DNA from 4 places in the Streptomyces sp. NPDC056628 genome. Region 2 is predicted to be linked to each of the others. Evidence: riboswitches for the same ligand, from Rfam matches in the RefSeq annotation. Region 2 holds a riboswitch; each other region holds the start of a gene.
What was found. A riboswitch is a leader RNA that binds a small molecule or an ion and turns the genes downstream of it on or off. The one in region 2 is predicted to bind S-adenosylmethionine.

Region 1: linked by a shared signal. The riboswitch ahead of thrC (threonine synthase) and the one ahead of ACFRAC_RS14250 (aminotransferase class V-fold PLP-dependent enzyme) in region 2 are both predicted to bind S-adenosylmethionine.
Region 3: linked by a shared signal. The riboswitch ahead of ACFRAC_RS25140 (amino acid ABC transporter permease) and the one ahead of ACFRAC_RS14250 (aminotransferase class V-fold PLP-dependent enzyme) in region 2 are both predicted to bind S-adenosylmethionine.
Region 4: linked by a shared signal. The riboswitch ahead of ACFRAC_RS34095 (hypothetical protein) and the one ahead of ACFRAC_RS14250 (aminotransferase class V-fold PLP-dependent enzyme) in region 2 are both predicted to bind S-adenosylmethionine.

Annotation. Positions count from the first base shown of each region.
Region 1 covers NZ_JBHTWG010000014.1:20,090-27,709, forward strand. The annotation lists gene ACFRAC_RS18875 (cold-shock protein) at 1-98, opposite strand, end outside; gene ACFRAC_RS18880 (MoaD/ThiS family protein) at 542-817, opposite strand; gene thrC (threonine synthase) at 814-2,097, opposite strand; SAM riboswitch class I at 2,116-2,285, opposite strand; gene ACFRAC_RS18890 (glucosyl-3-phosphoglycerate synthase) at 2,446-3,390, shown strand; gene ACFRAC_RS18895 (trehalose-6-phosphate synthase) at 3,486-4,898, shown strand; gene otsB (trehalose-phosphatase) at 5,290-6,180, opposite strand; gene ACFRAC_RS18905 (DUF3263 domain-containing protein) at 6,221-6,472, opposite strand; gene ACFRAC_RS18910 (extracellular solute-binding protein) at 6,509-7,620, opposite strand, start outside.
Region 2 covers NZ_JBHTWG010000008.1:226,027-233,646, forward strand. The annotation lists gene ACFRAC_RS14225 (NlpC/P60 family protein) at 1-125, opposite strand, end outside; gene ACFRAC_RS14230 (NYN domain-containing protein) at 336-1,679, opposite strand; gene ACFRAC_RS14235 (hypothetical protein) at 1,714-1,953, opposite strand; gene ACFRAC_RS14240 (rhomboid family intramembrane serine protease) at 2,119-2,868, shown strand; gene ACFRAC_RS14245 (Lrp/AsnC family transcriptional regulator) at 2,865-3,146, shown strand; gene ACFRAC_RS14250 (aminotransferase class V-fold PLP-dependent enzyme) at 3,202-4,569, opposite strand; SAM riboswitch class IV at 4,696-4,812, opposite strand; gene trpD (anthranilate phosphoribosyltransferase) at 4,885-5,949, opposite strand; gene ACFRAC_RS14260 (cytochrome bc complex cytochrome b subunit) at 6,089-7,620, opposite strand, start outside.
Region 3 covers NZ_JBHTWG010000024.1:47,054-54,673, reverse strand. The annotation lists gene ACFRAC_RS25170 (LLM class flavin-dependent oxidoreductase) at 1-758, shown strand, start outside; gene ACFRAC_RS25165 (acyl-CoA dehydrogenase family protein) at 849-2,105, shown strand; gene ACFRAC_RS25160 (Rrf2 family transcriptional regulator) at 2,175-2,633, shown strand; gene ACFRAC_RS25155 (class I SAM-dependent DNA methyltransferase) at 2,653-3,393, opposite strand; gene ACFRAC_RS25150 (putative leader peptide) at 3,555-3,653, shown strand; gene ACFRAC_RS25145 (glutathione S-transferase C-terminal domain-containing protein) at 3,792-4,691, shown strand; SAM riboswitch class IV at 4,730-4,837, shown strand; gene ACFRAC_RS25140 (amino acid ABC transporter permease) at 5,193-6,176, shown strand; gene ACFRAC_RS25135 (amino acid ABC transporter ATP-binding protein) at 6,173-6,958, shown strand; gene ACFRAC_RS25130 (transporter substrate-binding domain-containing protein) at 7,050-7,620, shown strand, end outside.
Region 4 covers NZ_JBHTWG010000051.1:17,159-24,778, forward strand. The annotation lists gene ACFRAC_RS34080 (transposase) at 1-184, shown strand, start outside; gene ACFRAC_RS34085 (ThiF family adenylyltransferase) at 477-1,400, opposite strand; gene ACFRAC_RS34090 (DUF3293 domain-containing protein) at 2,017-2,505, opposite strand; SAM riboswitch class IV at 2,700-2,809, shown strand; gene ACFRAC_RS34095 (hypothetical protein) at 2,866-3,933, shown strand; gene ACFRAC_RS34100 (UvrD-helicase domain-containing protein) at 4,362-5,456, opposite strand; gene ACFRAC_RS34105 (DUF5131 family protein) at 5,761-6,507, shown strand; gene tcmP (three-Cys-motif partner protein TcmP) at 6,554-7,620, opposite strand, start outside.

The DNA of each region.
Region 1 (7,620 bases), on a different contig from region 2:
ATCGCGCTGTAGTGGACGAAAACATCCGCACCACCGTCGACCGCGATGAAGCCGTACCCCTTCTCCGCGTTGAACCACTTGACGGTGCCCTGAGCCATGCCTAACTCCCCTATTACTGGCCCTTGCACAGATCCACACTTCGCGGATCCGGGTCAGACCTCACCCCCCAATCGGTCGGGGGCGTGCGCCGGAACGCGTCGACCGCGGCTGAATGTATCTGCCCAACTGCCGTCTGCAACAGGTCAATCGGACGAGAAATCCGGGCACGACCGGTCGGGAATGTGGCGACAATTCCGCTGACTTCAGGTCAAGTCGGGCCGGGCAAACGGAACAAAAGCCGCATAGGGCCCGCGGACTTTGGCTACTTCTTGTCGGGCCGGCGGCAGAAATCAAAGACGGCCGGTCCGTGGACCGGCGGTGCGTTCCCCAACTGTACCCCGCTCAATCACACAGAATTGCCTCCTCCGCTTCTCTCACGGAGGAGGCAATTCGTTGAACGCTCGGTAACCAGCGTTACCGGAGGTAATGTTCGGTCATCCGGTCAGCCGCCGGCGACGGCCGGAATGATGGAGACACCTGCGCCGTCCGGGGTGGCGGTCTCCAGACCCTGCTCGAAACGCACGTCGTCGTCATTGACGTACACGTTGACGAAGCGCCGCAGCTTGCCCTGGTCGTCCAGCACCCGGGCCGCGATCCCCGTGTGGTTCTTCTCGAGGTCGGAGATGACCTCGGCCAGGGTGGTGCCCTGGGCGGCGACCTCGGCCTGCCCGCCCGTGTAGGTGCGCAGGATGGTCGGGATACGAACGGTCACGCTCATGCGAGGCCAGCCTCTCGGAAGGAGTCAAGGTTGGGACGAATCGTCGCGGTGAGGCCCGTACCCGCCACCGCGTCCAGCGTCTTGAGGCCGTCGCCGGTGTTCAGGACGACCGTGGTCTTGGCGGGGTCGAGCGCCCCGCTCTCGATGAGCTTCCTCGTGACGCCCACCGTCACCCCGCCCGCGGTCTCGGCGAAGACGCCCTCGGTCCGCGCGAGCAGCCTGATCGCCTCGACGATCTCCGCGTCCGTCACGTCCTCCACGGCGCCGCCCGTGCGGCGGGCGATGTCCAGGACATAGGGGCCGTCGGCCGGGTTGCCGATCGCGAGCGACTTGGCGATGGTGTCCGGCTTCTGCGGACGGACCACGTCGTGACCTGCCTTGAAGGCGGTGGACACCGGCGAGCAGCCCTCGGCCTGGGCACCGAAGATCTTGTACGGCCGGTCCTCGACCAGACCGAGCTTGATCAGCTCCTGGAGGCCCTTGTCGATCTTGGTGAGCTGGGAGCCGGAGGCGATCGGCACGACGAGCTGGTCCGGCAGCCGCCAGCCGAGCTGCTCGCAGATCTCGTACGCGAGCGTCTTGGAGCCCTCGGCGTAGTACGGCCGCAGGTTGACGTTCACGAAGCCCCAGCCCTCGCCGGCGGGGTCGCCGATCAGCTCGGAGCAGAAACGGTTCACGTCGTCGTAGTTGCCCTCGATGCCGACGAGCTCGCCGCCGTAGATCGCGGCCATGACGACCTTGCCCTGCTCCAGGTCGTGCGGGATGAACACGCACGAGCGGAAGCCGGCGCGGGCCGCCGCGGCGCCCACCGCGCCGGCGAGGTTGCCCGTCGACGAGCAGGACAGGGTGGTGAAGCCGAAGGCGCGCGCCGCCTCCAGGGCCTGCGCGACCACGCGGTCCTTGAAGCTGTGCGTCGGGTTGCCGGAGTCGTCCTTGACGTACAGACCGCCGGTGACGCCCAGTTCCCGGGCGAGGTTGTCGGCCTTGACGAGCTTGGTCCAGCCGGGGTTGATGTTCGGCTTGTCCGCCACGTCGGCCGGGACGGGCAGCAGGGGCGCGTAGCGCCAGATGTTCGCGGGGCCCGCCTCGATGCGCTGACGGAGCTTCTCGGTGTCGTATCCCGAGAAGTCGTAGGCGATCTCCAGCGGGCCGAAACACTCCTCGCAGGCGAAGACCGGGCCGAGCGGTACCCGGTGGCCGCACTCGCGACAGGACAGCGCGGCGGCGGGGCCGAGGTCTACGGTGGAGTCGGTGCTGCTTGCAACAGTCTGCACAGCCATGTGAGGCGAGGCCCTTTCTCCTCATCTTCCTCACGACGCATCTCGCCGTGAGACGGATTTGGCACCTTCCCTAGCCGGGAGCCTCGCGGAGACGATCAACGGTGACGATCGACGCTGATCTACGAGAACCGACTGGAGGGTTGCCGGGGCTTCATCGGGCCGTGTCCCTCTGCCCCTCTGGATGAGCGGTATGCGGTTGTCATGCAGTTGTGAACGGCGGGCGACCCCTGACATGCGATGGTCACTCGCGCTGTTCAAGACTGTAACCGAAGGCCAGGACAGTTGAGGGAGCCGTCCGAACCGCGAGATGGAGCACCGACGTCTTTCGACAGTGAGGAGCCGCCGACCGTGCTGGAAGAAGTCGAGCGCTGGCTGATCAGCCGCTCCTGGTCCCTGGCCGACCGTCCGCTGCACCACGTGCTGGCCGCCAAGCAACGCTCGGGGCAGTCGGTCTCGGTCGTCCTGCCCGCTCTGAACGAGGAGGAGACGGTCGGCGACATCGTCGCGATCATCGCCCACGACCTCGTGCACCAGGTGCCGCTGGTCGACGAGATCGTCGTCGTCGACTCCGGGTCCACCGACCGCACCGCCGAGGTCGCGGCGGCGGCCGGCGCGCGGGTCGTCCACCGCGACGACATCCTGCCCCGTATCCCCGCCGTGCCCGGCAAGGGCGAGGTGCTGTGGCGCTCGCTGCTGGTGACGGGCGGGGACGTCGTCTGCTTCATCGACGCCGACCTGCGCGAGTTCTCCTCGGACTTCGTCGTCGGCATCGTCGGCCCGCTGCTCACCGACCCCGGCGTCGACCTGGTCAAGGCGATGTACGACCGCCCGCTCGGCGGCGCGTCCGGACAGGGCGGCCGGGTCACCGAGCTGATGGCCCGCCCACTGCTGAACATGCACTGGCCTCAGCTGGCCGGATTCGTGCAGCCGCTCGGCGGCGAGTACGCGGCCCGCCGCGGCCTGCTGGAACAGCTGCCCTTCCCCGTCGGTTACGGCGTCGAGCTGGGCATGCTGGTGGACGCCCTGCACCTGGTGGGTCTGGACGCCCTCGCGCAGGTGGACGTCGGTGTGCGCAAGCACCGGCACCAGGACGGGCAGGCGCTGGGGCGCATGTCCGCCGCGATCTACCGCACCGCTCAGCTGCGGCTGGCGCGCGGGCATCTGGTGCGCCCGTCGCTGACCCAGTTCGAGCGCGGCGCGGACGGTTTCGAGCCACGGACGTACTCGGTGGACACCGAGGAACGGCCGCCCATGGTGGAGATCGCGGAGTACGCGGCGCGCAGGGTCGCGTGAACGCCGCACCACGGCCGTATACAGCGCGTACGTGAGCCCCCCACTGAGCCGAACCGCACGTTTGAGCGTTTCCGGGCCGGGCTAGGTTGAGGCGTATGGCTTCCCCGCAGACTGCTGCCAAGGTACTGGTCGCCTCGAACCGCGGCCCGGTCTCGTACGAGGTGCGCGACGACGGTTCGCTGCACAGCAAGAGGGGAGGTGGCGGAGTCGTCTCCGGGCTGTCGGCGATCGGCCCGGACGCGGGCGCCCTGTGGGTGTGCTCGGCGCTCTCCGACGGCGACCGGGAGGCGGTGCGCCGCGGCGTCGGCGAGGACGGCGTGCTGATGCTGGACATCCCGGCCGACGTGCACGCGGACGCCTACAACGGCATCGCGAACTCGGTCCTGTGGTTCGTCCACCACATGCTCTACCAGACGCCGCTGGAGCCGGTCTTCGACGCGGAGTTCCGGCGGCAGTGGGCCTCGTACGAGACCTACAACCGCGCCTTCGCGGAGGCCCTGGCCGAGCGGGCGGCCCCCGGGGCGGCCGTGCTGGTGCAGGACTACCACCTGACGCTGGTGCCCGGGATGCTGCGCGAGCTGCGTCCGGACCTGCGGATCGGGCACTTCTCGCACACGCCGTGGGCGCCGCCGGAGTACTTCGCGATGCTGCCCGACGACATCGCCCGTCAGGTGCTGGGCGGGATGCTCGGCGCGGACCGCCTCGGCTTCCTCACCCGGCGCTGGGCGGACGCCTTCGAGGCGTGCTGCGAGCGGTTCGCCGGCGGGCTCGGCGGCACCCGGACCGGGGTGCACGGCCTGGGCGCGGACGCGGACTTCCTGCGGGCGCGGTCGCACGAGGCCGACGTGACCGAACGGATGACCGCACTGCGGGACGAGATCGGCACCGCCCCGGACGGCTCGGCCCGCCGGACCGTCGTGCGGGTCGACCGCACCGAGCTGTCGAAGAACATCGTGCGCGGCCTGCTGGCGTACCGGCAGCTGCTCGACGACCACCCCGAGTGGCGCGAACGGGTGGTGCACGTCGCCTTCGCCTACCCCTCGCGGCAGGACCTCGCCGTCTACCGCGCGTACACGGCCGAGGTGCAGCGGGTCGCCCAGGAGATCAACGAGCGGTACGGGACACCCGGCTGGACGCCGGTCGTGCTGCACGTCAAGGACGACTTCGCGCGCTCCCTGGCCGCCTACCGGCTGGCGGACGTGGCGCTGGTCAACCCGATCCGGGACGGCATGAACCTGGTCGCGAAGGAGGTGCCGCTCGTCTCCGACGAGGGCTGCGTCCTGGTCCTGTCCCGCGAGGCCGGCGCCTTCGAGGAACTCGGCGAGGACGCCGTCCCGGTCAACCCGTACGACGTGGTCGACACGGCCCGCGCCCTGCACGAGGCGCTGTCCGTCCCCCCGGCGGAACGAGCGGAACGCTCCAAGCGCCTGGCCGCGGCCGCGACGGCCCTGCCCCCGTCCCAGTGGTTCCTGGACCAGCTGAACGCCTTGAGGGACGACCGGGCCTGACGCCCGAGCCTCGAGCGGGCCGTCGACGTCGCAGTGCGGGCAAGCCGCCGCAGGTGCCGGGAATCCCGCCGGGGCCCCGGACGGGCGCGAGCGGGGACGCCCCCGGCCGACGACTGTCAGCCCGTGCCCGGCCGGTCCCCCACGTTCCCACCCCTGCCCCACACACCACCGGGCCGGGCGGCGCGGGCCGGCAGCACGTCGCGGGTGACCGGCGGCTCCGCCGCGAGCGGGGACGCCCCGGCGGGGCGGGCGGTCAGCCGGTGCTCCGGGGGCCGTCGTGATCCTCCCGCCGCCGCGCACCGGCAGACCCGAGGGCCCTGGACGCCGGGGCGCGCGGAGGCAGGCCGCCCGCAGCCCCGGCAGAGCGGGGACGCCCCGGCCCGGCGAGCGGTCAGTCCCTGTCCGGGTGGGCCGATCTGATCCGATCGGCCAGGGCGCGGAGCAGGGTGACGACGCCCTCGGGGCCGGTCACCACCACGTCCGCGCGTTCCGAGAGCGCCGTCACCTCCTCGCTGCCGCTGCACACCAGGAGGCCGGGGGTGCCGGCCGCGCGGAGGGTGTCGACGGCGGCGTAGGCGGGCAGGTCGCCGAGGTCGTCCCCGGCGTACAGGACCGCCTCGGCGTCCAGGTCGCGGGCGAGGTCACGCAGCGCCTTGCCCTTGTCCATGCCGGGCGGGCGCAGTTCGAGGACCATCCGGCCCGGCTCGACGATCAGGCCGTTGCGCCCGGCGAGGTCGGTGAGCGGGCCGCGCAGGGCGTCGAAGGTGCCCTGCGGGTCGGCCGCGCGGCGGGTGTGCACGGCGACCGCGTGCCCCTTGTCCTCGACCCAGGTGCCATCCTCGTGGTCCGCCAGCAGGGCGGGCAGGGCGGCGCGGACGGCGGCGACCCCGGGATGCGGGTCGGGCGCGGACACCTCACCGCTGACGGCGTCCCAGCGCTCGGCACCGTAGTGCCCGAGCACCACCAGGTGCTCCAGCCCCGCGACCCCGGCGAAGCCGCCGTGGTGCACGGCCACCTCGGCGGGCCGGCCGGTGATCACGGCCACGGCGGCGACCTCGGGCGCGAGCGCGGCCAGCGCCGGCACCGCCTCGGGATGGGCCCGCGCCTTCTCGGGGTCGGGCACGATCGGCGCGAGGGTACCGTCGAAGTCCAGCGCGATCAGGGCGCGGGCGGGCCGGGCGAGCAGCGCGGCGAGCCCGTCCCGGCCGGGTCCGGTGGCCGGCTCCGGAAGGGCCGCGCCGGCGGACGGGGGCGGGTCGGTCAGGTCGTTGTGACGGGCCATAACGGGACCCTATCCAGCGGCGGCGGACCTATCCCTGCCGTCAGCGCTCCGCCCGGCGCGCCTCGCGCACCCGGCGCAGCCGGTTCACCGTCAGCGGGTCGTGGGCCAGGGCCCGCGGGTCGTCCAGCAGGGCGTTGAGCAGCTGGTAGTAGCGCACCGGGGCCAGGCCCAGCTCCTCGCGTATGGCCCGCTCCTTGGCGCCGGGGCCGGAGAAGCCCCGGCGCTCAAGAGCGAGCACGGCCCGCTCGCGGTCGGCGAGGGCGGCGTCGGGCCGGTCCTGGTGCTGGTCCATGCCTGGCACCGTAACCCCCGCCGCCGACAGCGGCTCCTACTCGGCCCCGTCCAGCTTGGTCGCCGTCGCCTGGAGCCGGGCCAGGACCGCCGACGGGCTGCCGCCGGAGGCGACCGCCGAGCCGATGGTCTTCTTGACGTCCGCGCTGACCGCGGCCCAGGAGGTCCGGCCGACCGGGTAGAGCTCGGAGGACGGCAACTGCTCCAGGAAGGGCTTGAGGTCGGCGTCCTCCTCGGCGCCGGCCATCACCTCGGACGCGGCGGTGGTGACGGGGAGCAGGTCGTAGCGCCGGGAGAAGTCCAGCACGTTCCGCTTGTCGTAGACGAAGTCGAGGAACGTGCCGATCTGCTCGGCGTGGTCGTTCTGCTTGAACGCCATCATCCAGTCGGCCACGCCCATGGACAGCTTGGTGGGGCCGTCGACGCCGGGCATGGGCACCATGCCGACCTTCACGCCCTTCTTCTGGGCGGCCTGCATCAGCGAGGGGTGGCCGTTGAGCATGCCGACGTCACCGCTCGCGAAGGCGGCGAAGGCGTCGGCGCGGTTGAGCTCGCCGGGCGCGACGGGGCCGGTGAGGCCCTTGCCGACCAGGTCGTCCCTCAGCCAGGTGAAGGTGGTGACGTTCTCCGGGGAGTCGATGCTGTAGGTGCCGAGCTGGGGGTCGGTGTAGCCGCCCCCGCCGCTGAGCAGCCACTGCATGGTCTCGGCCTGCGCCTCCTCGGACCCGAGCGGCAGCGCGTACGGGTACTTCACGCCCTGCGCCTTGAGCGCGGCGGCGTCGGCCGCCAGCTCCTTCCAGGTCCGCGGCGCGGTCAGGCCGGCCTTCTCGAAGAGGGACTTGTTGTAGAAGAGCAGCCGCGCGGAGGACGCGAACGGGATGCCGTACTGCACGCCGTCCACCTGCCCCGCCTCGGCGAGCTGCGGGACCAGGTCGGCCTGCACGGGGATGGAGAGCAGGTCGTCGGCCTCGTGGAGCAGGTCCTTCGCGGCGTAGTCGGCGTAGGCGCCGATCTGCGCGAGGTCGGGCGCCTCGCCCGCGGCGACCATCTCCTTGACCTTGGCGTCGACCTCGTTCCAGGAGTACACCTCGACGTCGACGGTCACCCCGGGGTGCTCCGCCTCGTAGGCCTCGGTGAGCGTGTCCCAGT
Region 2 (7,620 bases):
CTGGGCTTCTCGCTGGGTGCCGCGTTGGCAGCCTGGGAACTGATGGCCACGGCGGCGGCTGCCGCGGTGGTGAGCACGGTCACACGTGCACGGCTCGGCTGCTTGGGTCGACGGTGGGACGCCACGGAGGTGAACTCCTTCTTCTGAGTGATCACCCGCTCGGAGGTTCGAGCCCAGACCCTAGTGACCCTCCTGTGATCAGATCAAATCCTCACCGGAAAAATCTCACCCCAGCCGTCATTCTTTACACACAACTCACAGGTCGTCACGCGCGATTGACGCTGTGTGGCGCGATCGCCCCATCAATTCGGGCATAGCACCTGTACGTTGGCGCTTCAGGACAGGCGCTTGAGAAGTACCGCAGATGCCACGGGGCGCGCGCCGGCGCGTGCGACCCCGTCCGCCACCTCGCGGTCCGTCGAGGCGACGATGACCGGCCGGCCGGGCGGCTCGGCGCGGACGAGCTGACGGATCAGCTCGTCGGCCGTCACCCCCGGCTTGGAGAACAGCACCCGCACGCCGCGCGGCGGTGCCAGCAGCACCGGCGCGGCCAGTTCGGCCCCGTCGAAGACACAGGTCACCTCGGCGCCGGTCTGCGCGGCGAGCTGCGAGAGCTGGCCGAGGAGCCGCAGGCGCTGCTTCTCCAGCGGCATCTGCGGATAGCCGGTCTTGGTGACGTTGTAGCCGTCGACCACCAAGTGCGCCTGGGGCAGGGCGAGTAGCTGGTCGAGGATGGCCGGGTCGTGCTCGGACAGCGCCCGCGCGGCGATGTCCTTCGGGGACATCCGGCCCGGCTCGACGGCGTCCACGGTCTCGGCGGGCCGCACCGACACCGGCGGCAGCGCCAGCTCGCGCCGAAGTCCCTGGGTGGCGTCCAGCAGGGTGTCCAGGAGCAGCCGTACGCGCATGTCCTCCACGCTGCGCCCCTCGCGGGCGGCGCGGCGCGTGGCCTCCAGGGCCGCCTCGGACTCCGCGAGCCGCGCCTTGAGCCGCCGGGTCTCGCTCTCGGCCGCCGACACCTGGGTGTTCCCCTCGGCCCGTACGGCCTCGGTCTCGGCCCGGGCCTTGCGCAGGGCCGCCTCGCCGCGCTTGACGTCGCTGAGGGCCGAGCGCAGCTTGCGGTGCAGGGACTCGGCCTCCTTCTTCGCCGCGTCCAGCTCCGCGCGCAGCCGCTCGGTCTCGTGCCGGGTGTGCTCGCGGGCCTGCGCCAGCTCCCCGCGCAGCCGCTCCAGCTCGGCACGGCTCTCCTCGCCGGCCCGCTCGGCGTCGGCCCGCTGGGCCTCCTCACCGGCCGCGGTGACCAGCTTGACCCAGCCCGCGTGCCGCAGCACATAGGCCGCGGCCGCCACGTCGAGCGGGTCCGCGGCCGCGGGCGCCGAGCCGGAGTCGAGGGCGCCGGTGAGCTCCGGCTGGGCCTCTCTGAGCTTCTCCCCGATCCGCTGGCGGAACAGCGGATCGGTCTCCAGCGCGGCCGCCATCGCGTTCCCCGCGAACTTCGCCCGGCGGTTCGGCGCGAATCTGGCGTACTGCCGCAGCTGCGCGGGCAGTTCGCCCACGGTCAGTCCGCCGAACCCGTCGGACACGATCTGCACGACCCTGCGGCGCACACCGTCGGGCAGCGGACGGTCGAGCACCTCAGCGGCGCCGTCCTCCGGCCCCCCGCCTTGTGTCTCCACCATCCGTCACCCCAATACGTGTGCGGTGCCGTCCCCGTCAGGAACCGGCGCCCGGCCTGTCCACGAGCTCCACCTTGTCCACCGCGTTGCACCAGCGGCAGCGCACCGCCTCGATCGTCTCACTGAGCACCTCGCGCTCCTCGACCTTGGGCTCGCCGGCCAGATCGAGGTGGACGTACTCGACGACCTTGGACGAACGCGTCACGTCGAAGCGGGTGAGGTTGCCGCAGAGAGTGCAGCGCCACCGCGTCGTCCCGGTGGGCAGGGGAACCGTCATCGTGACCGCGCTCTTTCCTTCTAGGCCTTCTATTGTCCGCCACGCCCCGGGCTGCCGGGGCATGTGGCTCGTAACCCTACGGCCTGGCGGGTACTCGCCGCCCGCCCGTCCGTGGCGGCGAGGCGGTCTGCGGGAGTGCGTCCCGTTACGTCATGCTCTGTATTCATGATCCGCACCTGGCGCCCGGCGCGCTCCCCGGCCCGGTCCGGCACCGCGGCCCGCAGGCCGCCGGCGCCGGTGACGCACACACTGATCGTCCTGTGCGCCGCGCTGTTCCTGGCCGGGCCGGCGGCCGGCCTCAATCCGGCGTTCGGCTCCGGCGAGGAGCTGCTCGCCGCGCAGCGGGCCTACTTCCACCGCTGGGGCGTGGTGCCCGCGGACCTCTTCGCGGGCACGCCCCGGGCGGCGCTGACCCCGGTCACGGCCCTCTTCGTGCACGGCAGCTGGGTGCACCTGCTCGGCAACATGCTCTTCCTCTACGTATTCGGCGCGATGACCGAGGAGCGGATGGGCCGGGTGCAGTTCACGCTGTTCTGCCTGGGCTGCGGTTATCTGGCCCTGCTGGGCTACTCCGCCGCGAACGACGACTCCACCCAGCCGCTGGTCGGCGCCTCCGGGGCGATCTCGGCGGTCCTCGGCGCGTTCCTCTTCCTGTTCCCCACGGCACGGGTGACAAGCCTGCTGCCGTTCCTGCTCTTCCTGCCGCTGCGCTTCCCCGCCTGGATCGTGCTGCCCTTCTGGGTGGCCGTCCAGTGGGTCGCGGCCGGCCGGGCGGGATCGGGGCCGGGGGTGGCGTACCTGGCGCATCTGGTGGGCTTCGGCCTGGGCTTCGGCTACGCGTGGGCGCGCTTCGGGCGGCGCACTAGAGTGAGGAGCACCCGAGCTCCGGCCCCCGAGGGAGAGAACAAGCCGTGATCACCGCGATCGTCCTCATCAAGACCAGCGTGGACCGGATCCCCGAGATCGCCGAGCAGATCGCGTCGCTGGACAGCGTCAGCGAGGTCTTCTCGGTCACCGGCACCTACGACCTGATCGCGATGGTGCGGGTGAAGCGGCACGAGGACCTGGCGGAGGTCATCCCGGGCCGGATCAGCAAGATCCCCGGCGTCGAGGGCACCGACACACACGTCGCCTTCCGCACCTACTCCCAGCACGACCTGGAGGCCGCGTTCGCCATCGGCCTCGACAGCTGAGAGGGCGCTCCCCGGCGGCGCAGGCCGTGCCGGCGCGCCGCCGGGGACGGGCCGCTCAGGCCGAGGTGTCGGGCACGCAACGGCCGTTCTCGGTCCGGTAGTTCCACCGGGCGCCGTCCGTCACCAGTTCCCGCACGGCCGTCACGAACCGCTCGACGTGCTCGTCCGGCGTCCCGGCGCCGAAGCTGACCCGGATCGCGTTGAGGGACTTCTCGCCCGGCTCCGCCTCCGGGGCACCGCACTCCCCCTGGGTCTGCGGGTCGCTGCCCAGCAGGGTCCGCACCAGCGGGTGGGCGCAGAACAGCCCGTCGCGGACGCCGATGCCGTACTCGGCGGACAGGGCGGCCGCGAAGTGGGAGCTGTTCCAGCCCTCCACGACGAAGGAGAGCACACCGACGCGCGGGGCGTCGTCGCCGAACAGCGACAGCACACGGACCTCGGGCACCTCGGCGAGGCCGGCCCGCACCTTCTCGATCAGGTACCGCTCCCGGGCGACCAGGCCGTCGAAGCCGGCCTCGGTGAGGGCCTTGCAGGCGGAGGCGACGGCGTAGGCGCCGATGACGTTCGGGGAGCCGGCCTCGTGGCGGGCGGCGCTGTCGTGCCACTCGACGTCCAGTCCCCCGTCCTCGCGCCGGGTCACCGTGCGGCTGGCGCCGCCGCCCGCGAGGTACGGCTCCGCCGCGCGCAACCAGTCGGAGCGGCCCGCGAGCACGCCGGAGCCGAACGGGGCGTACAGCTTGTGCCCGGAGAAGGCGACCCAGTCGACGTCCAGGTCGCGGACGCTCACCGGGTGGTGCGGGGCGAGCTGCGCGGCGTCGAGCACGATCCGGGCGCCGTGCGCGTGCGCGGCCGCCGCCAGCTCCCTCACGGGCCACAGCTCGCCGGTGACGTTGGAGGCGCCGGTGACGCAGACCAGGGCCGGGCCGTGGGGGTCGCGGTCGGCAAGGGCGCGCTCCAGGGTCCGCACGGCCTCGCCGGGGGTGCGGGGCGCGTCGAGGAAGGTGACGCGGGCGTCGCGCCACGGCAGCAGGGAGGCGTGGTGCTCGGTCTCGAAGACGAAGACGTGGCAGCCGGCCGGAAGCGCGGCGGCGAGCAGGTTGAGCGAGTCGGTGGTGGAGCGGGTGAAGACGACCTGGTCGTCGTCGCGGCAGCCGAGGAACTCGGCGACGGTCCGGCGGGCGTTCTCGAACAGGTCGGTGGAGAGCTGCGAGAGGTACCCGGCGCCCCGGTGGACGCTGCCGTAGTACGGCGCGTAGGCGGCCACGTCGTCCCAGACGCGCTGCAGGGCGGGGGCGCTGGCGGCGTAGTCGAGGGCGGCGTAGGTGACCTCGCCACCGGTGACGAGCGGGACGGTGACATCACCGCCCAGAACGGGCAGCGGGGCACAAATGTCCTGGACGGAGGCAGCACTGGAGACAGACATGACGGAACTCCGTGAGAGAAAGAGTGAAAGTGAAGAAGGGTGTGCGGAGGCGGGGCTCGGCGGCCCTATCGCATTCGCTTGCTCACGGAAGACTCCTCGACGACCAGGATCCCTGGAATCGTGAGGGATCCGCGCTTGCCGCAGACCTCGCTGCCTGCGGCCTGGTCTTCACCCGGGGCACCCCGCCACGGACGGAGGGTTGCCGGACAGTCGGCCGGGGCCTCATGACTGTCACTCATGACCTGGTACGGGAAAGTACGCGAGATGATCGTCGTCCCGCAACCCGTGTCCGGATCGCGGGACGGCACTCGCCCGTCAGGCGTTGCTGGCGGCCACCCAGCGCTCCAGCGTCCGCTTGGCCGCGCCGGAGTCGATGGACTCGGCGGCCTTCGCCATGCCGCGCCGGATCTGCTCGGTGAGCGGGGCGTCCGAGGGGTCCAGCGCGACCAGCGCGGCGGCCGAGTTGAGCAGGACGGCGTCCCGTACGGGTCCGGTCTCCCCGTCCAGCAGCCGCCGGGCGACCTCCGCGTTGTAGGAGGCGTCGGCGCCGCGCAGGGCCTCCACCGGCACCAGTTCGATACCGACGTCCCGCGGGTCGAAGCTCTCCTCGCGGACCACGCCGTCGCGTACCACCCACACGCGTGAGGTGGCCGTCGTCGTCAGCTCGTCGAGGCCGTCGTCGCCGCGGAACACCAGCGCGGACGAGCCCCGCTCGGCGAGGACCCCGGCGATCAGCCCCGCCATGCGGGTGTCGAAGCAGCCGACGGCCGAGGCGCCGACCCGGGCCGGGTTGGTCAGCGGGCCGAGCAGGTTGAACGAGGTCGGGATGCCGAGGTCCCGGCGCACCCCGCCGACGAACCGCATCGAGGGGTGGAACTTGGCGGCGAAGCAGAAGGTGATCCCGGCCTCGTCGACCACCCGGGCCACCCCTTCGGGGGACAGGTCCAGGTTGATCCCCAGCTTCTCCAGCACGTCCGAGGAGCCGCTCGCCGAGGAGGAGGCGCGGTTGCCGTGCTTGACGACCTTGGCGCCGGCCCCGGCGATCACGACGGCGGACATCGTGGAGATGTTGACCGTCCTGGCCCGGTCGCCCCCGGTGCCGACGATGTCCACGGCGGGCCCCGGGATGTCCAGGGGCTGCGCGTGCGCGTACATCGCCTCGACCAGGCCGTTGACCTCCTCGACCGTCTCGCCCTTGGCGCGCAGGGCGACCATGAACCCGGCGATCTGCGCGTCGGACGCCTCGCCGCTCATGAACCGGTCCATCGCCCAGGCGGTGTCGGCGGCGCTCAGATCCCGGCCGGCCAGCAGGGCGCTCAGGACCTCGGGCCAGGAACGGCCCGCCGCGGTGTCGCCTCCAGCGGGGGTCACAGCGCTCATAAGCCGCTCCAGGGTCAGGTGTCCCGCACTTCGGGACATCGGTCTCAACGAGGTCCACCCTATCCAGGCGCCGGACACGGAGAGGGGCCCCGTCCGAAGACCGGACGGGGCCCCTCTGCCGTGTGTGGCGGTGCAGCGATCAGTGGTGGCCGTGGCCGCTCGTGATCTCCTTGTACTCGTCGACGGTCGGCTTGGGAATCTGGCCGTCCGTGCCGTAGAACGACTTGCTGAGCTTGGCGCGCAGCTTCTCGGACGCCTTCACCTTGCGCTCGACGCCGTTCTCGTCGACCGTCGGGCCGATCTCGGCCGGCTTGTACTGCTCGTGCGCGGTGAGCGTGTACATCGCGTCCTGGCTGAGCGGCTCGTGGATCTCGATGTACTCACCGTGCGGCAGGCGCTTGATGATGCCCGACTCGCGGCCGTGCAGCACCTTGTCCTTGTCCCGGCGCTGGAGGCCGAGGCAGATGCGCTTGGTGATGATGAACGCGAGGACCGGTCCGACGAAGAAGCTGATCCGGACGAACCAGGTGACCGCGTTGATCGACAGGTGGAAGTGGGTGGCCCACAGGTCGTTGCCACCGCCGACCAGACCGATCATGTACACCGTGATCCAGGCGACGCCGAACGCGGTGCGCGTCGGGGCGTTGCGCGGGCGGTCCAGGATGTGGTGCTCGCGCTTGTCGCCGGTGACCCAGGACTCGATGAACGGGTAGACCGCGATCGCCGCGAGGACCACGCCGAAGAGCACCAGCGGGATGAACACGCCGAGGACCAGCGTGTGACCCCACAGGTTGATCTCCCAGCCCGGCATGTAGCGGACCAGACCCTCGGCGAAGCCCATGTACCAGTCGGGCTGGGCGCCGGTGGAGACCATGTCCGGACGGTAGGGGCCGATGGCCCAGACCGGGTTGATCTGCGCGATGGCCGCGATGACCGCGATGACACCGAAGACCAGGAAGAAGAAGCCTCCGGCCTTGGCCATGTAGACCGGCAGCAGCGGCATGCCGACGACGTTCTTGTTGGTCTTTCCGGGCCCCGCGAACTGCGTGTGCTTGTGGTAGAAGACCAGGATCAGGTGGCCGACGACCAGGCCGAGCATGATGCCCGGCAGCAGCAGGATGTGGATCGAGTAGAACCGGGCCACGAAGTCGACGCCCGGGAACTCGCCGCCGAAGAGGAAGAACGAGATGTACGTGCCGACGATCGGCATGGACAGGATCGCGCCCTCGGTGAAGCGGACACCGGTGCCGGAGAGCAGGTCGTCCGGGAGCGAGTAGCCGGTGAAACCGGTGAACATGCCCAGGACGAACAGCAGGAAGCCGAACAGCCAGTTGATCTCACGCGGCTTGCGGAACGCGCCCGTGAAGAACACGCGCATCATGTGCACGAACATGCCGGCGAGGAAGATCAGCGCCGCCCAGTGGTGGATCTGCCGGATGAGCAGACCGCCGCGCACGTCGAAGGAGATGTGCAGCGTGGAGCTGAACGCCTCGCTCATCAGCTGGCCCTGCAGCGGGACGTAGCTGCCGTGGTACTCCACCTCGTTCATCGACGGGTGGAAGAACAGCGTCAGGTACACACCCGTGAGGATGATGATGATGAAGCTGTAGAGGCAGACCTCACCCAGCATGAACGACCAGTGGTCGGGGAAGATCTTGCGCATGTTGGCCT
Region 3 (7,620 bases), on a different contig from region 2:
TCGACAAGGACGACCGCTACCGCCGCACCGGCGAATTCCTCCAGATCGTCCGGGGGCTGTGGGAGGGCGGGAGCGTCGACCTGGTCGGGGAGCACCTCCAGGTCGAGGACGCGAGGCTCGCCCGGGTGCCGGACCCGGTCCCCGAGGTGTACTTCGGCGGTTCCTCGCCCCTCGCCGGGCAGGTCGCCGCCCGGCACGCCGACGTCTATCTCACCTGGGGCGAACCGCCCGCCGCCGTCGCGGAGAAGATCGCCTGGGTGCGGGAACTGGCCCGCGGGCAGGGCCGTGAGCTCCGCTTCGGCATCCGGCTGCACGTCATCACCCGGGACTCCGCCGAACAGGCGTGGGCCGAGGCACGGCGGCTGCTCGGCGGCTTCGACGCGGAGACGATCCGGGCCGTGCAGGCCGGGCTGGCCCGCAGCGAGTCCGAGGGGCAGCGGCGGATGCTGGCCCTGCACGGCGGCCGCGCGGACGACCTGGAGATCCACCCCAACCTGTGGGCGGGCATCGGGCTGGTGCGGGGCGGCGCGGGCACCGCGCTGGTCGGCAGCCACGACGAGGTCGCCGAGCGGATCGGGGAGTACCACCGGCTCGGCATCGACGAGTTCGTGCTCTCCGGCTATCCGCATCTGGAGGAGGCGTACTGGTTCGGGGAGAACGTGCTGCCGCGGCTGGCGGCGCGCGGGCTGTGGACGCACCCGTTCCACGGCGCCCGGGCCGCGGCGCCGGCCGCCCAAGTCCCCTTCGCGGGGCGGTGAGCGGCGGGATCGAGACACGTTCCCTAGAATTCCTATCGAATTACTAGGGAAGTGTTGACCCTGGTCCGTGGCGCGAGTGAGGATGACGCCATGACGATCGCCCCACCGGACCCGGCCCCAGTGTCCGGCCACGCCGGGCGGGACACCTCCGCACCGGCACCGGCCCCCGCCGGCTGGCGGCACGTCGCCCGCGAACTCGCGGACGACCTCGCCATCGACGCGGTCGAGCGCGAGCAGGCCGGCAAGCCGCCGCACGACGAGGTGTCCCGGCTGCGCGAGTCGGGGCTGCTGACCCTGCTCGTCCCGGCCGCACTCGGGGGCGGGGGAGCGGACTGGCGCACCGCCTACGCCGTCGTACGGACCGTCGCCGCCGCCGACGGGGCCATCGGCCGGCTCCTCGGCAACCACTACTTCCTGTCCTCCACCGCCCGGTTCTTCGGCGGACCCGAGCGGGCCGCCCGGATCGAGCGGGCCTTCGCGGACGGACAGTGGTGCTGGGGCGGCGGCATCGCCTCCCAGGAAGCCCCGCTGATGCTCACCCCGGCCGCGCGCGGGTATCTGCTGGACGGGCACCAGCGGTACGACACCGGAGTCGGCGTCGCCGACCGCCTGGTCGTCCGCGCCGCCGTGCCCGGCACCGGCGAACCGGTCGCCGTCCTGGTCGACCCCGCCCACCCCGGCGTCCTCAACGCGGGCGCCGGCGACACCTTCGGGCAGCGGCTCGCCGCGGGCGGCGGCGTCGGCTTCGACGCGGTCCCCGTCGGGGCGGACGACGTGCTCGGGTCGCTCTCCCCGGACGACGGGGCGCTGTCGCCCTTCGCCGGTCTGTCCGCCCCGACCGCCCGCCTGGTCTCGGCCCAGTTCTGTCTCGGCGTCGCCGAAGGGCTGCTCGGCGAGGTCCGGGAGCACGGACGGGTGGTGCGGGCGCCCTGGCAGCCGTTCTCGGCCCAGCCCTGGCCGGGCGGCCCGCCCCAGGACCCGTACGCCCTGACCGCCTACGGCGAACTCGCGGTCGCCGCGCGGGCCGCGTCCGCCCTCGCCGACCAGGCGGTGGACGCCCTGATCGCCGGCCTCGACCGGGGCGAGGACCTCGACGACGAGGAGTGCGCGGAGATCGCCGTCCTCGCCAGCGCGGCCGAGGCCGCGGCCTCCCGGGCCGCGCAGGAGATCACCAGCCGCGCCCTGGAGGCCATCGGGGCGACCGCCGCCTTCACCCGGCACGGCCTCGACCGGTTCTGGCGCGACACCCGCACCCACACCCTGCGCGAGCCGGTCTCCCACCGGCTGCGCGAGATCGGGGACTACTTCCTCAACGGCGCGCACCCGCCGTTCCACCTGCCGGCCTGACCCCCGCGCCCTCTCCCCGCACCCGGCCCGGTTGGTGAGCGTGGGAAGCACGTGAGAGATAATCGGCGCATGCGGATCTCGGCCAGGGCGGACTATGCGGTGCGGGCGGCGCTGGAGCTGGCCGCGGCCGGCGACGACACCTCCCTGAAGGCCGAGGCGATCGCCGACGCCCAGGGCATCCCGCACAAGTTCCTCGAGGGCATCCTCGGCGACATGCGCCGCGGCGGCCTCGTGGTCAGCCAGCGCGGCGGCAAGGGCGGCTACCGCCTCGCCCGCCCCGCGGACGCCATCGCCATCGCCGAGGTCATCCGGGTGGCCGACGGCCCCCTGGTCTCGGTGCGCGGCGTCCGCCCGCCCGACCTCTCCTACAGCGGACCCGCCGAATCGCTCCTGCCGCTGTGGATCGCCGTCCGCGCCAACGTCCGCAAGATCCTCGGCGAGGTCACCCTGGCCGACGTGGCCGCGGCGAAACTCCCCGACGACGTCCTGCACCTCGCGGACGACCCGGAGGCCTGGACCAACCCCTGACCGGTCCCGCGCGCCCCGCTCAGCCGGCCGGCTTCTCCCACACCGACACATGCCGGACGCTCTCCCCGGTGAACGGCTCGCGGGCCCAGCCCTCCCACCGGTCCCGCAGCCTGAGACCGGCGAGCCGCGCCATCAGGTCCAGCTCGGCCGGCCAGACGTAGCGGAACGGGATGGAGCGGTGCTCCGCGCGGCCGTCGGCGATGGTCACGTAGTTGGAGCTCATGGCCTGCGTGGCGGGGTCGTACGTGTCGAACGCCCAGCGGGTGTCGCCGATGAGGAACGGCACCGCGCTCTGCCCCGGCGGCAGCCGTCGCAGCTCCGGCACCCCCACCTCCACGACGAAACAGCCGCCGGGACGCAGATGCGCGGCCGCGTTGGCGAAACAGTCGACCTGGGCGTCCTGCGTCGTCAGATTGTTGATGGTGTTGAACACGAGGTAGGCGACGGCGAACTCGCCCGGCACCCGTGTCGTCGCGAAGTCCCCGATCGTCACGTCCACCCCGTCACCGGCGGGCTTGGCGCGCAGCCGCGCCACCATCGCCCGGGACATGTCGATGCCGTGCACCGGCACGCCCCGCGCGGCCAGCGGCAGGGCGATCCGGCCGGTGCCGACGCCGAGTTCCAGCGCAGCGCCGTCACCGGCCAGCTCCGCCAGCAGATCGACCGCGGGGTCCACGACCTCGGGACGGAACATGTCCCCCGTCGTGTCGTCGTAGCGGGCCGCGATGGGCTCTCCGAAATATCCGTCGTCATCGATCACGCCGGGCACCGTACTGCCGGCCACGGCCCCACGGCACACGGTTTTCCACGAGGGCACGAGGGAGGGGGGAGCGGGACGACCGATCCTCGGACGCCCTCTTGACGCCGGGCACGCGGGGACCGACACTCACCATAGGTTTCCTAGTGAACAGGTAGGGAAGCATGGGGCACGAAGGGACGGTCACCGGTCGAGTGACCCGTACGCCCCTCCTCACCTCCCGCCGCCACATCGACCTGCAGCGCGTCTGCAGCGCGATCTGACCTCTGAGCGCGGCCCCCGCCACCCCCCGCCACGCGTTGGTCCGCATGCCCGCACACCACTTCGCCGCATGCCCACGCCCGCCGGACGTCCACCCGCCGGCCCAGCCGTATGCCCACACGCCTGCCCAGGGGAGAGCCATGACCGTCGCACCGTCGGCCGCCCACACGTCCACCCGGACCGCCCCCGCCTTCCGCGGCCGCATCGGCAGCGACGCGCGCAGCGGTCACTACGCCGTGCCGCGCCGCTACCGCCTCCATCTGTCCATCGCCTGCCCGGACGGCCTGCGCATCGCCGTCGCCCACAGCCTGCTCCGACTCGGTGACGTCTGCCCGGCGACCTTCCTGCCCGCGGTCCCCGACTGCCCCGACGGCGGGCACACCGGGCTGCGCCCGCTGTACGAGGCCAGCGCCCACCGCTACCCCGGACCCGCCCTCGCCCCGGTCCTCAGCGACGACTGGTCCGGGCGCATCGTGAGCACGCACGCCCCCGACATCATGCGCGACCTCGACCGGCACTTCGGCGGCTGTCGCGAGTCCCTGTACCCCTGTGGCGCCGAGTCCGAGATCGAGGCCGTCGAGCGGATGTGCGCGCAGGACATCGAGGACGCCGCGCAGAACGCGGGCACCGCCGGCGCCGGGCCGGCGGAGCGCGAGGCCGCTCTGGAGACCCTGTTGCGCTCCCTCGGCGCGCTCGACCGCTGGCTGACCGGACGCACCCGCATGATCAGGGATCAGATCACGGCAGCCGATGTCGAGTTGTGGGTCACCCTCGTCCAGCTCGACACCGTGCACCGGCACCACCTGGACGCCGCCGCCGTCGAGCGGATCGCCGCCCACACCGCCCTGTGGGGATACGCCCGCCGGCTCGCCGCCCACCCGGCGTTCGGCGCCCACCTCGACCTGGACGCCATCTCCCGCCGCCACCAGGCCCGTTGCCGCGGCCTGGAGGCCGCCGGAGCCGCCGTGCAGATCCTGGACTGGGCGGCGCACACCGCCAGGACCGCCGCCGAACCGTCCCGCTCCGTGGACCACCGTTGACATTTCCTCGTTCAACTGGATTGACTACGGCCCAGATCGGTCATGAGCGTCAGCGACAAGCCCTGGCTCGCTGACCGGCAACCCTCGCGTCGCGGTGGGGTGCCCCAGGTGACGACCGGACCGGATGACTTCGGTAAGCGCGCAGGCCCGAGCGGGCCGGAAGAGTGAGTGACGCCATGGACGCAGTCCCCAGGACGGCCGCAGGCCGCCCTCGCGGCCGCGTCCACGCGTACGCCACCTTGTTCGCCGCCGACCGGGCCGTCGATCTGCTCCGCGTGAACAGCGCACTGTGTACCGCGCCGGGCTGCGCCCGCCGCCGCGGCTGACCTCTCCTCCGCGGCACCGCACCCCAGACGACCATCGCCGCGGCGGTGTGCCGTCGCCCGCCCCGCCCCCGGTGACCGTGCGCCCTCACCTCCCCGGCCCTGCCGTCGACCGGCCGTGCCCGCGGCCGAGGTGTCCACGTCCCGCGGGGGCATCCGACTCCTGCCGGAGCCCACCATGACTGAACCCCCAGGCGCCGCCGTCTCCCTGGCCGAGGCGCCGCCGCCCGCCGCCACCCCGTCCGCACCGCTCACCGCCCAGCGCGTGCTGCCGCTGAGGCGCCCCGGCCGCTGGATCGCCACCGCCGTGGTCCTGGTCCTCACCGCCCAGTTCGTCCACGGCCTGGTCACCAACCCCTTCTACCAGTGGGACCGCTTCGGCTACTGGTTCCTGCGGCCCACCATCGTCGACGGCCTCCTCATCACCCTCGAAGTCACCGCCTACAGCGCCGTCCTGGGCCTCGTCGGCGGCGTCCTGCTCGCGCTCGCCCGGCTCTCCCGCAGCCCCGTGCTCCGCGCCGTGAGCTGGGTGTACGTGTGGGCGTTCCGCTCCATCCCGCTCATCGTCGTCCTGCTGTTCCTGTACAACTTCAGCGCCCTCTACAAGACGCTGAGCCTCGGCGTCCCCTTCGGGCCGGCCTTCCTCACCTTCGACGAGTCGGAGCTCGCCACCGACCTCGTCATCGCGGTCGTCGGCATCAGCCTCCACGAGTCCGCGTACGCCGCCGAGGTCGTCCGGGGCGGCATCCTCTCCGTCGACCAGGGCCAGCACGAGGCCGCGGCCGCGCTCGGGCTGCCGAAGGGCTACCAGTTCCGCCGGATCGTGTTCCCGCAGGCGCTGCGGTCCATCGTGCCGAACTACGTCAACCAGCTCATCGGCCTGATCAAGGGCACCTCGCTGGTGTTCTACGTGTCCCTGCTCGACCTGTTCGGCGCCGCCCAGTCCATGGGCTCCACCTACCCCGGCGACATCGTGCCGCTGCTCATGGTCGCCACCGTCTGGTACCTCGTCCTGACCAGCGTCGTCTCCGTCGTCCAGTTCTACGTCGAGCGGTACTACGCCCGGGGCGCCACACGCTCCCTGCCGCCGACCCCGCTCCAGAAAATGCGGGCCTCCGTCACCGAGCTGAGGGCCCGCGTCCGCCGGGAGGCCGCCGTATGAGCACCGCCGTCGACGACCACGCGCCCGCCACCGTCGAGGTGCACGACGTGCACAAGTGGTACGGCGCCCACCGCGTGCTGGACGGGGTGGACCTGACGGTGCGGCCCGGCGAGGTCACCGTGATCCTGGGCCCGTCCGGCTCCGGCAAGTCCACCCTGCTCCGGGTCGTCAACCACCTGGAGAAACCCGAGATCGGGTACGTCAGCCTCAACGGCGAACCGATCGGGGTACGCCGGCACGGCGGGCGCCTCAAGGAGCTCAGCGAGCGGGCCATCCTCGCCCAGCGCGGCAGGATCGGCTTCGTCTTCCAGAACTTCAACCTGTTCCCGCACCTGACGGTCCTCGACAACGTGGCCGCCGCCCCCGTGGCCACCCGCCGGCTCCCCAAAGCCGCCGCGCTCGAACTCGCCCGCGACCTGCTCGCCAGGGTCGGTCTCGCCGACAAGGCCACCGCCTACCCGCGGCAGTTGTCCGGCGGGCAGCAGCAGCGGGTGGCCATCGCGCGCGCCCTCGCCCTGCGCCCCGGCGTCATCCTCTTCGACGAGCCGACCTCCGCCCTCGACCCGGAACTCGTCGGCGAGGTGCTCGCCGTCATCAAGGACCTGGCGACCAGCGGCACCACCCTCGTCATCGTCACCCACGAGATCGGCTTCGCCCGCGAGATCGCCGACCGCGTCGTCTTCATGGACGCCGGCCGGATCGTCGAACAGGGCCCGCCCTCCGAGGTCCTCGACGCACCCAGGCACGAACGGACCAGGGACTTCCTCAGCAAGGTCCTGTGACCCCACCCACGCCCGTCTGCCGTTTCCCACCCGCTCGCCCGCTTTCCCCCCACGCCCGCCCACGACCCGCCTCGCACACCCAAGGACGGCCATGCCCACCCACATCACCCGACGTGCCCTGCTCCGCGGCATCACCGCCGCGACCGCCGCCGCCACCCTCGCCACCGGGCTCACCGCCTGCGGCGGGGAGAGCGACGCCGCCACCTCGACGCAGGACAGCACCGGCACGGTCACCGTCGGCCGGCTCTCCAACGGCGCCGCCGAGGAGAAGACCCTCAAGGTGTCCGAGGTGAAGTCCATCAGCGCCAAGCTGCCCGCCGCCCTGAAGAAGAGCGGACGACTCGTCATCGGCTCCGGCACGCTGCCCTCCGGGGCGCCGCCCCTGGGATTCGTGGGCAGCGACCAGAAGACCCTCACCGGCTCCGAGATCGACCTCGCGCGTCTGGTCGCCGCCGTCTTCGGACTCAAGCCCGAGGTCAAGCGGTTCACCTGGGAGAACCTGTTCGTCGGCATCGACAGCGGCAAGGTGGACGTCGGCTTCTCGAACATCACCGACACCGAGGAGCGCAAGCGCAAGTACGAGTTCGCCTCCTACCGCAAGGACGACCTGGCGTTCGAGGCGCCGAAGGACTCGACGTTCCGCTTCGACGGCGACTACCGGA
Region 4 (7,620 bases), on a different contig from region 2:
CCCTACCGAGGTGCGCGAGCAGTTCCGGGGAATGCCCACGGTGGAGCTGGTCGACCACCTGGCCCGCTCCCGTCCCGCTGGCGATCTGGCGGACCCGGCCTGCGCCGTCAGGACCGCTCTGCGGCGTCTCGCCGCCGATACCGGGCGCTCAGCCAGGAGATCGCCGATGCGGACGCTGAGCTGAAGCCCCTAGTGACGAGGGCCGCGGGGCGGGCCAAGCGCATAGGCGTGGTCCTCCCGATGCTTCTGGCCGGGTGCTTTCCTCGGAGTCGGTGCAGGAGGTCGTCGACGGCCCGCCGGGCGCGGAGCGGCCAGCGGCGTACCGCGCGGGCACGTGCAGCGCGCGCCTGTTCAGCAGCTGGGTGCCGTCCCGTGACGGTGACGGGAGCATCGTCGCCAAGCGTCCGCAGCATGCCGTCGTAGGGGCAGCCCGTCTCGCAGCCGTCCTCGCGGTGGTCGAGGGTGGTGGTCAGGTGCTACAGGTGGGCGCCGGTGTCGGCGATCCCGCCCGGTGCGGTCGTCATAGTGACGAACTGATTCAGCTGCGCGGCCGCAGCGCTGTTGGAGAAGACGAAGACGTTCTCCTTGCGGCGCAGCGGATGGTCGGCGGGCGGGCCGGTGATGTAGGCCGGGTCGTCGAGAGCGCCGTCACGTTCGGCTTGGACGTGGGCGGGGTCGTACTGGCCCAGGCATTCCATGCAGGCGCGGCCAGGGGCGGCGATGTGGGCGCGCCATTCGGCGCCGCGCAGGCGTCCGCCGCGGGCGTCGACCGCGATGCCGCCGTCGACGACGGGGATGAGGTGGGCGTAGGCGAGGAGGTTGAGCACGGCGCGGGGCCAAGGCCGGTCGACACAGGAGAAGATCACGTCGCAGTCGGCCACGGCGGCGAACCCGGCCGGCTCGACCACGCTCAGCTCGTACGGCGCCGCCCGGAAGGTGGCAGCGGTCGCCGCGCGGCGGGCACTACTGGCAGCGAGGCGGGCCTTGGCCCGGTGCAGGTGAACGTCGCGGATGGTGACGTTAAGGAGCCGGTCGAGGTTGACCTCTTCGACGGTGTCGAAGTCGAACAGGCTCAGATTCTGGATGCCAGTGCGGGCCAGGGCTTCGACGACGAGCATGCCGACCGAGCCGCATCCGACGACCCCCACGTGCGGGCGAGCCAGGTCGTCCTGGGTTGTCTGTCCCCGGGCGGAGACGGTGCGCAGTTGCCGGTTCGTGGCCGGTGGCGCGGGGAGGAGGCGGTTGTTGAAGGTGACCGTCAGGCGGCCGCCGACCACACGGACGCTCTCCGCCTCGGTGGGGGCGTAGCGGCGGGGGGCTTGTTGCTGCCATACGCGGGCGCCGAATCCGGCATCCGTGGCCGCGAAGGTCAGACCGACCAGGGGGCGCCCGGTGATCACCTGGGTCTGCGCGGCGAAAGACGCCTCAGCCTCATGATCAACAGCATTCAGTCGCTGCCATCCCCGACCTTGGGGATGGGCGTGGATGAAGCCGAGCCCGCAGCCGCGTTCGGATCCGGGAGGGATCGCCGGAGCGAGCGGGCTGGATCCCCCCTCCGAAGCCAGCAGTACTCACAGTTTGTCCGATCATTCGATGCGGCCGGCCTTCCAGCAGGAACGTTGAGACCCGTTCTTCCATACGACAGAGCACCCGCCGGAACGCCCGGGCAGATGGTTTGGTCCTGGCAGCGGGCGGCAGGGGCACGGTGGGCGACCGCGTCGACGTCGGTGTGGGCGTACGGCTCCAGCATCGTGACGTCAGCTTGTGCCGTCCACGTGAGGGCGGGCCAAGTGACGAAGCGGGGAGGTCTTGTCCCACACATGCCAGCGCGCACCGCACACGGGGTCGGTTTCGTAGGTCACGTCCGCGGGGAAACCGTCGGCCTTGACCCGCTCGGCGGGCGGTCCGGAGAGCACCCTGGCGCATCGGGGGCAGCGGTCTGGGGTGCGCATGGGGTACATGCCCATCGTTTTCCTGTTCCTGGTGCTGTTGTTTCGGCGTCCGGTCGCGGGTCCGTCAGGCGGTCGGCCAAGTGACGAGGCTCCGGCCCCTGTTGGTGAAAGCCGTCCATCCCTGGACATCCGTCACGCCGCCGTCGCAGGACAGCAGATGCCAGGCACCGGGGGTCCAGGCGAAGACCGCGTCCTGGCGGAGGCACCGTCCCAGTTCACGTGCCGCCGAGTCGCTCAAGCCGGCGATGGCGACGCTCTGCTCGATGTGCGTGCCGTGCGCATCACCTCCCGCTGCGGGCCACCACGCGAGCCCTCGCCGGTCAAGTTCGTCAAGGAGCAGGGCCTGAGCGCGGGCGTTGTCCGCGGCGAGGGCGGGACGGCCGTGGGGGGCGGCGGTTCCGGCAGGTCCGGGGAGCTCGGGGAAAGGGCCCTCGGCCGTGCCCCACGGACGCGGTGCGACCCGTACCGTCCGGTCCGGGAATCGGATATCGACGACCGTCCGCCGGTAGAGATCCCAGTTCGGGGGTGTGGTCGCAGCGTCAGTGACCTGCATGAGGCCCTCCTGTGGACGAAGGACCCCCTTACCCACCGGCAGGGAGATCGGTGCTCGCTCCCACAAGGCCGTGGGAGCCGGTCCTCGGCGCGATCGCGTCGTGACCGGGCGGAACTATGCCACACCACCGGTCAAGGGGCACAGCGTTGTGGATCACATTGTGCAAAACCCGGACGGGTGTTAGCTTCGCGCCCGGTCACGAGTTCCAGCGTCAAGCCCCGGCTTGCTGGAGACATCTCGCTCGCTGCGGATGCCCCGGGTGACGACCCAGCCCAGCGCGCGGTGCGTTGGGAAGTCGCAGATCACCGGGGTGTGGACGTGCACTACCGGGGTCCATCGACTCCGGAAGGTTGACCGCCCGTGCCCGTTTCCGACGCGATCCCCGAAGTGCCGACGGGGCGGCAGACCCAGAAGCCTGAGCCGGCACCCGAACCCGCCAGGTCCGCAGTCGCGGAGCCGGGCCGCGCGGGCCTGGTGACCATCGGCCTCAACACCGCCCGGGCACTGTTCTGCACGGCCGAGGTGAGCAGCTCCGGCCTGCCAGGAACTAACGAGATCTTCGATGAGTGGCTCGACAGCGGATTCGACATCGCCTTCTACCGCAGCGAGGACCGACCCCTTCAGGCACGTGCTGTCAACCAGGAGGAATGTGTTCCCGGATCGCTGATCAGCAGCCGTATCGGAACGGCCCGGTTGGAGTCGGTCTGCCTCAATCCTCACCGGCGCGCACCCGCCGGGCCGCAGGAGCCGGACCCGATGTCTGCGGGAGGCGAGGAGGCCAACGGGACCGATGCCCGGACGGACGCAGGCATGCCCGGCAACCGCCTTGGAGACGAGGAGGACAAGCGGCGGTACGCGAAGGTGGAGTACCAGGAGGACACCGGCTGCGTTCTGACGGTCGTGGACGACTTCGCCGAAGGAACGGGGAAGGAGTCGGCCCATCACCTGGGCGGCGACATCACCCCGGACACCGACGGAGACTGGTTCAAAACGCTCACCACCCTCACCGAACTCGCCCAGGCAAGGCTGGAAAGGCAGGGATGGGCCCCGGACGGTCCATGGCAGATCCAGTGGTGGTGCAGCTCGTGCGACGTCACGGACCCGCCGTACGAGACCCTTGAAGTGTTTGAAGAGTACGGCTTCGATCCGGGCGAGATCACGCAGCACTATGTGTCCATCTACAGCCAGGGCAGCGACGGCTATTACACCGTCGAGTTCAGTGCGGAGCACCGGGGAGAGGACCACGTCATGTACCTCCAGCTGGAGCTGGACGCTGGCAGCAAGGAGGTGGGCAGCGGCAGTCTCGAAGCACTGCGGAGCCACCTGGAACAGGCGACGGAACGGGTGCGGGAGGCCGGATACACCCCGCTCGACGGCGACTGGAGCGTCCACTGGACACGCTGCCACGTCCCTCTGACCGAGCTGTGACCGACTGACGGCCCCAGGCTGCTGTGCCCTGTTGTTTCCGTCCAGCCGAAGGGCGGAGAGCGAGCAGCTGTGCCGTTTGAGTGTGCAACATGCCGCGAGTGCGCCGTGCCCCTCGGTTCCTCGGCATGGGGCCTGACCAGGCAGCTCGCCGTCCTCGGCCTGTGCGTCTGTGTAGGGATCATGATGGCCCTTCAAGAATCCCGGAGGTCCATCATGATCTATGCGGATCCATCGCTCCCGTCTGCCGGGGCTGACCTACGGCAAGGGGAGATGAAAGCCAGGACGAAGCCGCGGGATGTCGCATAGTAGGTCGGGCTGGCTCCCCGACAGGCCGCCCACCGCTCCGCCTGCGCGGACGCGGCGCAGCAGCGGGCGAGCATCGTGAGGAGCCGGACGCGGGCTGTCGGCGCTTCCAGACCTGGGCGCGGTCAGGGCGGCTGACGGAGCGGCCACGCCCTGTGCGGCGGGCGTCGAAGTAGGCCTTGCGGGTGCCGAGGGACTGGCCGAGGATCACCTGCTCCCATTCCTCGTAGAGGAATTCGGCGTCCCAGCTTCTCGTCGAGCTCGAGAAGGATCTGGCGGAGGATGTTCAGGGCCACGCTGTCATAGATGCGCTGCTTTCCGGCGCCGGAGAGGGTGTTCTCGTTGAGGACGCGGGCGGCGAGCTGGTCGATGTGCGTGATGTCGACGCGGGCGAGCTGCTCGGGCTCGAGGAGTGAGGCGAGGCGTGCGCGCAGTTCGGTAGTGAGGTTCTTGGTGAAGGTGGTAAGCAGGATCGGCTTGTTGTGGCCGGGGGTCAGCTGTTCGGCAAGCTGTTTGACGCGGTGCAGGGCGACGATGGTCTTGCCGGTGCCGGGGCCGCCGGAGACGCGGAAGGGACCGCTGTAGCGACGGTCGACGAGCTTGGCCTGGGCGGGATGGAGGAAGACCTTCCAGGCGCGGAAGTCGCCCTCCTCGAGGATGTCCTTGAGGGCGTCGTCGATGGTGGTGACGGTGGTGCGGGCAAGCGCCGCGTCCAGCTCCTGCAGCTCGGACTCGGCGAGTGCGACGTCGACCGGGGCGGTGATCTCCTTGCGGACCTCGTCGAGGGACAGCCCGGCGGCGAGACCGTACAGGATGTCCTTGGTGAGGAGGGGGGCGCCGGAGACGAGGGCGTCAAGCTCGTCGCTCTCGATGACCGCGAGGGCGAGGTCGATGAGCTGTTCGGCAACGCCGAGGTCGCGCAGGTCTTCCGCGTCGAGGCCGGACAGCAGCGGCTCGACCTCCGAATCCGCGGACGTGGTCGTCGCCGGTTCGGCCGTGTCCGGTGCGGGGGCCGGCGTCTCGGGTTCGTCTCCGGGTTCGGACTGCTCGGCCGGCGTGAGCGGCGCAGCGGCCCGCGCTGGTACAGGGTGCGCCGTACGGACGGCGCCGGCTCGTTCATCGGCGCATCGTAGTGCGGGCGTTGACGGGCCGATGCGGAATTCTGGCGCCGTGCGCGGGGTGCGTCGACCCCTCTGGAGAGCGCTGATCCCTACCGTCAAAACCGGCTCCGGCGCTCCCCGGACCCTTGCAGTCCCTCGCCGGTCAGCGAGCAGGCTACGGCCTCGGCGCAGGCCGCGACGGCGCGCTGAACCGCCGGTGAGAAAAGGCCCTTCGCCCAACCTGTGCTCGATCGCAAGCGTTAGGTTCCTGAACGGAGGTTCGAGACGTGGTGTCACGAGATTCGACCGAGTGCGCGCGGATGCTGCTGTGCGTGCCTGGGTGTCCCGGTTCAGAGGGCATCGTTAGGCAGCACACCGAGGCAGCCCCAGGCGCGGCCGCGCACGCGAGGACAGGAGGAGACCGGTGAGCGACCGTAGTGCGATCGAGTGGACCGAGGCGACCTGGAATCCGACGACGGGGTGCGACCGTGTGTCCCCCGGCTGCGACAACTGCTATGCCCTGACCTTGGCGAAGCGGCTGAAGGCGATGGGGGCGGCGAAGTACCAGAACGACGGTGATTCCCGCACGTCCGGTCCCGGCTTCGGTGTCACGCTTCATCCGGATGCTCTGGAGGTTCCCTACGGGTGGAAGAGTCCGCGGACGGTGTTCGTGAACTCGATGTCCGACCTGTTCCACGCCCGGGTACCGCTCGATTTCGTGCGCCAGGTCTTCCAGGTCATGGCCGACACCCCGCAGCACACCTACCAGGTCCTCACCAAGCGTGCCCGGCGCCTGCGGCAACTCGCGCCGAAGCTCGACTGGCCGGACAACGTCTGGATGGGCGTGTCGGTGGAGACGGAGAAGGAGCTGGTGCGCGTCGACGATCTGCGTGACGTTCCCGCAACCGTGCGGTTCCTGTCCTGCGAGCCGCTGCTGGGGCCCCTGCCCGGTCTGCGCCTGGACGACATTCACTGGGTGATCGCCGGAGGCGAGTCCGGCCGCGGGCACCGGGCTGTGGACGAAGCCTGGGTCACCCAGATCCGCGACACCTGCCAGGACGCCGGTGTCGCCTTCTTCTTCAAGCAGTGGGGCGGGCGCACCCCGAAGGCCGGCGGCCGGCTCCTGCAGGGCCGAACCTGGGACCAGATGCCGCTGCCGGTCGCAGCCTGAGCGGTCTGTTCGCTGCAGCCGGACATGGTGCGGCCCGGCCACAGCATCAGGCCGCGCGGTTGCCGGGGTACAGGGTGATCTCTCGGGTCTTCTTCACGCCCACGCCGTTGCTGGGCGTCCCGCCCTGTTCGTGCAGAAGCTGTACCGCTTTGCGCACCACCGGCTCGGTGATCTGCCCGTAGAAGGACCCGAAGACCTCCAGCGTGTGGTCGACGAGCTTGACCGGCCGCCGGGTGCGCGCCAGCAGCTTCGCCAGGTTCTCGGCGATCTCCGGCACCGCCTTGGCCTCGGTCTCCTTTGGATCCGGGCGCGTCACCGAGGCCACGGAGAACAGGGCATCGTCCTCTTCGCGCTCTTCCAGCGTCTCCCACCACGTGGCCCGGGCCCGGGCGACGGTGTCGCCGAACACCCACAGGCCGTACGGGCTGCGGGTGGCGAACACCAGTCGGTACACCGCTCGTTTGCGGGGCGAGTGCGATACCGGCACCGACTGCACCAGCATCCCGGTACGCCGTTCCAAACGGCGGGCGTACTCGGCCGCGGTCTCCTCGATTGCGTCCTCGGCGGCGCCGTCTTGGTGACGGGAGGCGACCGCGTCGGCGAAGTACGCACGCCACCAGGTCCCACCGCACACGTCATCGAACCGCTGCAGCGACTTCTCGTTGCCTTTCGGAGAGCGGACGTGGCCGCCCAGGCGCCACACGGCCATCATGCTGAAGTTCATCAGCAGCTCAGTCGGCGGCCACTTCTGCGGACGCTTACGCGCGAGGACATCGACGAGGCGGTCCTGCGGCAGAACGAGCCCGCACGGGTCCAGAAAGAGAAAAAGCGGCTCGCGACCGGCTCGCTGGACGACCTGGTCCAAGACTCCGTCGATCTCACCGCGGTGGGCGTGCGCTCGCACACCACGGGCCGCGTAGTGCTGGACGACGTCTTGTAACCGGTCGTACGACTTCGCCTGAGGCTCGGAGAAGAAGCACTCCAGCGTGAGTCCGGGCTTCTCGCGCAGGGACGAAGCGACCTTCAGCGCGATCTCCGCGGAAGCCGGATCGCCGTTCTCGTAGCGGCCCTCACCGGCGTACCCGTCGAGGTAGACGACACGCTTGCCGTGGG